DNA from 2 places in the Gracilibacillus sp. D59 genome. Region 2 is predicted to be linked to the other one. Evidence: riboswitches for the same ligand, from Rfam matches in the RefSeq annotation. Region 2 holds a riboswitch; the other holds the start of a gene.

Region 1 (3,178 bases), on a different contig from region 2:
TTTAGCGGGTCTCCATTCACGATAATCTCCAATATCAGCCCTCCTTTCTACACTGAAATGATACTTTCTCTCTTTAACGAAAACGCCTCCAAATAAGTTTGATTGACTTGTTTCCCTTCGACGATATCTGCTAGAAATGTTGATGTTCTCGGTGCTAGCAATATACCATTTCGGTAATGGCCAGTTGCGACATATAATCCTGATACACCTGGTACTTCTCCTAAATAGGGAAGACCATCTTTTGTTAGTGGACGTACACCTGCCCAGGCCTCTTCTATGGTTGCCTGATTTAATGCCGGAAGTATCTGTTTGGCCCGTGATAACAAATGAAGAACACTTGCTACTTTCACGTTTTTATCGGTTTGGTTTGGCTTTGAAGTTGCGCCAATAATGATTCGATTACCTCTTTTGGGAACGAGATAACAACCTTCTGTAAAAATGGTCGATTGAATAAGAGGCTTTTCCGTAACAACGGACAGACATTCGCCTTTCACAGGTGTAAGTTGATTAACATACCGAGAAAAATGAGAACTCTTAAAACCGCAAGTCATGATGACACTTTCAGCGGTGTACACTTTTTCATCTGTCTTCACGCCTTTGACTTTCCCGTTTTCACTCAGGATATCTTGCACCTTCGTCTGTTCTTGAATCACAGCACCATAATGTTCTGCAGCTTTCGCAAATGCTTTCGTTACATGTGGCGCTGATACTTGACCTTCTGTCGGACAATAAAGAGCTGCATAAAAATCGGTAGCAAGTTCTTTTTCCGGTATACTTGCCGGTGAAATCACTTTTGCCTCCACTTTTTGTTGTGTTTGAAAACTTGCAATTCTTTTGAGATCATCGATTTCATCTTGATGATAGACTAACTTCAATGCACCCTTCTCGATTAACTGAATATCTATACCACTCTCTTCCAGTAAATCTTTTGCTAAACGAGAATATAAGTCACGGCTTTCTTTGGCAAAGCGAAATAATGGTGAGTCCTGTTCGAACTCCATTTGTACGCCTAACATGCCAGCTGCAGCACTCGATGCCTCACCAGCAATTATATTCTCTTCCAACAGTAGTACATGGTAACCTCTTTTACTTAATTCATAGGCAATCGATGCTCCCATAACTCCACCGCCAACAATGATTTGATCGAATCGTTTAGTCAAGATGTCCCTCCTTCCTTTTGTCGAACACTTTGCGGTAACACTTCAATGCATTGGTAGGATCTTCGGCATCCCATACTCCTGACATAATTGCCACACCGCTAGCACCAGCATCCAGTACTTCGCTCATATTTAGTTCGGTAATTCCGCCAATGGCGATAACAGGAATCGAAACATTTTCGGTAAGTTCTGTTAACGCAGCTACACCTCTTGGTTCGATGCCTTGTTTAGAATTACTTGGAAAAATATGGCCATAAAGTAGAAAATCCGCGCCATTTTGTTCCGCAGCGATGGCTTCGACCAGGGAATGTACTGACTTACCGATACGAATTGGGAAGGAGTTTTTTACATCTGCAACTGGAATACTATGAAATGCAAGCTGGACTCCTTTACACTTTTTTACCCATGCTACATCTACACGGTCATTGATAATGATCCGATCTGCTGGTACACCTGATTCTACCAACAAATCAATCATTTCCACTATTTCTTTTGCTGTTTTAGTCTTTTCCCGAAGGTGAATAAAATCAACCTTATCGATATTCTCTGGCACAAACTGCAAATCATTTTCTGTCAATCTGCCATTGGAAATTAGGTGAATTCCTTGCATTGGTACAACCTCCTTTGACCTAAAGGAAATAAAAAACCACCCATCCAGCATGGACGAGTGGTATGTATCGAAAGCTTCAATTAATTATCGCTTTTCTACCACTTCCCTCCGCTAGTGTTAACCAGATCAGGTTCAAAGGGTCCGAAGATTCGTCTCAGCCAAATGGCTCCCCTAGTGTTCATTCGTATTTTTTTTACTTACAGGAAAAGGATAACATAGGATTAAACATTCGCCAACAAAAAATAATCCGATTTATATGTTTAATATTTCTCCATAAGGGTAGACATATAATGGAAACATAAATAAGAAAGGATGTTGAAGTTAATGGCCCAAGATCAAGAAAAATTACAAACTTTAATTGATGGATTAAATGAGGATTTAGCAAATGAATATGCGGCAACGATCATGTATACGTACCATGCATCCGTTGTTTCTGGATTATATCGTTCCTTTTTGAAACCATTTTTTGAAGATGAAATAAATGATGAGATTGGACATGCTTTATATTTATCCGACAAAATCAAAACATTAGGTGGTACTCCAACTACAACACCAGCAAAAGTCGAACAACTAACAGATGTTAAAGATTTGTTAGAAGCTACTTATCAAGCTGAAAAAGAAACAATTGAGCGTTATGAAAAAAGAAAACAACAAGCAGATGAGCTTGGTTTAACCGAACTAGTTGTGAAATTAGAAGATATTATTGCAGATGAAACTAGTCATAAAGAAGAAACAGAGCGACTTTTGTCAGACAAGAGCTTTCAATAATTCACTAACCCCCCCCTTTTTTTAATATAGAAAAAACAACTTCCATTTGTTTGGAGGTTGTTTTTTTGTTCTATAATATCCACCTGCTTACAAAAACGAAAATCTAGGAATCTATGGTATAATAAAGTAAGACTTCCATCAGTGGGGATTTTTGACTCCCACTGATGGTTAGCGAAATTTATCAGGGTGTGAACATCCGTTATCCCCATTTAGCTTCTTAGATTCACTCAAACATTGAAGTAGGGATTTTGCGGACGATTAGCACCGTGATAAAAAGAAAATCTTCTGTGGGGTGAGGACATGATGAACACTTTATATGAGGAAATTGATGATTTATATAATGAAATGGTGGAAATGCGCAGGTTTTTACACCAATATCCGGAGCTTTCCTTTCAAGAACATAAAACAGCAGCATTTATTCAGGAACAATATAAAATATTAGACATTCCCTATCAAGCAAATATCGGGGGTAACGGTGTTGTAGCCACCTTAAAAGGTGCTAAGCCTGGTAAAACCGTTGCATTACGCGCTGACTTTGATGCACTGCCGATTCAAGATGAAAAGGATGTGCCATACAAATCTAAAAATGACGGTGTTATGCATGCTTGTGGACACGACGGTCATACGACGACATTACTTGCCG
Region 2 (3,178 bases):
GGAATCTGTTCGGAATGTGGTAGCACCGACACCCACCGGGTCTAACACAACAGGTACCCCTGCTCGATTGGCAGCTTTACCTGCTAAAATCATCGCATCGACTTGCTCTTTTGTTAATGTCCCAATATTTAATACGACAGCACTTGCAATCTGCGCCATTTCTTCTACCTCTTCTTTGGCATTCGCCATTACAGGTGCTGCACCAACAGCATATAGTCCATTTGCTGTGAAGTTCATTACTACTTGATTTGTAATATTATGAATCAATGGTTGCTGCTTTCGTACCTCCTCAATTAAATGGCTCACTTGAATGCCTCCCTTTTATGAGGTAAACCTTTTAATCTGTATCCCCAATGATTTGTCGGACCATGGCCATGACCTAGCTCTAAAGGATACTGAATGGCATCTGTAATAAAATCCTTTCCGATTGCCACTGCGTCTTTTACTGTCTTACCTTTTGCCAGTTCAGCAGTGATGACAGCGGAGAAGGTACAGCCTGTTCCATGCGTATGTTTCGTATCAAAACGATCTGCCTTTAGATAATGAAGATTTTTACCATCATATAAAACATCCACAGCTTCCCCTTGCAGGTGGCCACCTTTAACAACCGCTGCTTTTGCACCTAAATCATCCACAATCACTTTCGCTGCTTTTTCTGCGTCCTGATTATGATGAATCTCAAAACCTACTAAAATTTCCGCTTCCGGTATATTGGGTGTTACTACTGTAGCAAGAGGAATTAGCGTATCACGAATAACTTGTCTTGATGCTTCATCCATTAAGGAATCACCGCTTTTCGCCACCATAACCGGATCAATAACATAAGGAATGTTCGTTTTTGCTAGTTTTTCTGCTATTAATTTCATCATATCGACAGTAGCGATCATCCCAGTCTTGATTGCTTGCGGTGGGATATCTGTTAATACAGCATCTAATTGCTTTTCAATAAAATCAATGGACAAGTGTTGCACATCTTGAACTCCCAATGTATTTTGCGCTACTACAGAGGTAATCACACTCATACCATAAACTTCTCGTTCCTGAAACACTTTCAAGTCTGCTTGAATACCGGCACCACCCGATGGATCGGTTCCAGCTATTGTTAGTGCTGACGCTACTTTATGCATTTTAATTCCCCTTTCCATCTAATGAAAATGGCCATGCTTCAACGTTATATGCCATCTCCCAGAATAAATACTCTAGCTGACAGCTTTTCATAAAGGCTAATTTTGCTTTTTGTTTTTCTCCTTCTCCTACTTGTTCTGCCCACTTATCTAAACGTTCACATAATTCAGTCGTAACGGATGCTGTTTCTTCTTTTGCGTAAAATGTAATCCATTCATAGAAAGGGTGTTGCTCTGTCGGTTGATATTTATCTTTTAAATAATGTCCGATTTCCAAATAGGTCCATGGACAAGGTAACAAGGCTGCAATTAATTCACCTATACTTCCTTGCTGAGCTACACTTTTCATGTGTGCTACATAATGATCAGCTGTCGGTGGCAGAGGATATCCTTGCAATTCATCATAGTCCACTCCTGCAACACGACACAAATTATGATGTGGATGAATTTCACTATTTAAGATGAAGCCGATTTTTTCATAAAAATACGTCATATCTTCTCTTGTAGTGCTTTTCGTAATGGCAATACCATAAATATTCATAAACGCATTAAGGTACTCAAAATCTGCTTTTACATAATGAATGATTGCTTCTTTGTGTAGGTTCCCTTCACCAATTCCCACTACAAAAGGGTGTTCAAAAATACCTTGGTAAATATCATTTGCCGCTACTCGCAATTCTTGACTAAATGTCATGTCTACTGCCTCCACAAAAAATATATATTTCCATAAAAAAGCCGCTCGCGGGTAGCGGAGCGGCTCTTTGAATAATCCATATCAAAAAATAAAGGTGCATGTATTCACACACCATCCGACTCCACTTTCCTACGCTGGTTTTAACCAGTTCAGGTTCAAAGGGATCAAGAAATCGATTCTTATCTCAGCTGCTCTTGCAGCACCCCTAGCGGAATTTATTATGAAGTTATAACCAATAAAACATGGATACGATGAAATGTCAAGTTTTCCCGTCTCTAATTAATTATCCCAAATGAATCAATCGGCCAGATCCGCATTTTGACATCTCCAATGATAGCTTCTTCATTAACAAACCCAAATTGACGGCTATCTTTACTAACTCTTCGATTATCCCCTAAAACAAATATTTTGCCTTCGGGAACACGTTCTTTTCCTGTTAATTCTTTAAGAGTGAAATCATTTGTAAGCTTTTGACCTTCAGAAAGCAAAGATTTGTACTTATCAAGATATGATTCTTCATAAAGTTCCCCATTAATATACAGGTTATCATCTCTCATCTCGATCGTATCACCAGGAAAGCCAATTACCCTTTTCACATAATTATCGTTTGAATCTGGTGCTTCGAAGGCAATTTCGTCAAAACGATCTATATTGCTTATCTTACTCAAAATGATCCGGTCTCCATCTTTTAAATTCGGCATCATCGATTCACCTTTGACAACTGAAGGTGTAATCAAAAAGTGCCGACATAGGAGTACGATTATAATAGCAACCAACAACGCCTTCAACCATGAAAGTAATTCTTTAACGACTTTATTCTCCATTATAGACCTTCCTTCACTTTACTTAACTTTTACTTGTGATTTATATATGTTATTCTATTATAATGCTAAATCCAATGATAGTTTCTTACTTATTTTAGCATATTTTGTATGGCAATTGTTAATTATACCATAGAAATAAGGTGAACAAATGAAAACAGATCAACATTTAGCAAAGAAGTATTATACTATTCTTTTTATTACAGGAATTATTCTATTAGCCTTTAATTTAAGACCCGCCATTACTTCTGTCGGGCCCATTATTGGAATAATCCGTGAAGATTTATCCATCAATAATTGGAGCGCAGGCTTTTTAACCAGTCTACCTCTCATAGCCTTTGCTTTTATGTCACCAATTGCTCCAAGAATTGCCAATCGAACAAGTAATGAAAAAGCATTACTTTACGGTCTTTTAACATTATTAATTGGTATTTGGGTTCGTTCCACTGCATCCATTACTTTATTATTCATCGGGACCACATTAATTGGTGTGGGAATCGCCATCATTAATGTCATTTTACCAAGTCTTATTAAAAGTA

What was found. Region 2 has a riboswitch for thiamine pyrophosphate ahead of tenA (thiaminase II). Riboswitches for the same ligand answer to the same signal wherever they lie in the genome.
Region 1: it holds a riboswitch for thiamine pyrophosphate, as region 2 does, so the genes downstream of both, ACTWP4_RS18995 (DUF561 domain-containing protein) here and tenA (thiaminase II) in region 2, are expected to answer to the same signal.

Annotation. Positions count from the first base shown of each region.
Region 1 is NZ_JBQQCK010000013.1:131,401-134,578, forward strand. Features, by position in the region: gene thiS (sulfur carrier protein ThiS) at 1-32, opposite strand, end outside; gene thiO (glycine oxidase ThiO) at 48-1,160, opposite strand; gene ACTWP4_RS18995 (DUF561 domain-containing protein) at 1,153-1,767, opposite strand; TPP riboswitch at 1,854-1,950, opposite strand; gene ACTWP4_RS19000 (ferritin-like domain-containing protein) at 2,092-2,535, shown strand; gene ACTWP4_RS19005 (M20 metallopeptidase family protein) at 2,836-3,178, shown strand, end outside.
Region 2 is NZ_JBQQCK010000004.1:65,446-68,623, forward strand. Features, by position in the region: gene thiM (hydroxyethylthiazole kinase) at 1-306, opposite strand, end outside; gene thiD (bifunctional hydroxymethylpyrimidine kinase/phosphomethylpyrimidine kinase) at 303-1,127, opposite strand; gene tenA (thiaminase II) at 1,129-1,818, opposite strand; TPP riboswitch at 1,928-2,035, opposite strand; gene lepB (signal peptidase I) at 2,094-2,642, opposite strand; gene ACTWP4_RS08700 (CynX/NimT family MFS transporter) at 2,791-3,178, shown strand, end outside.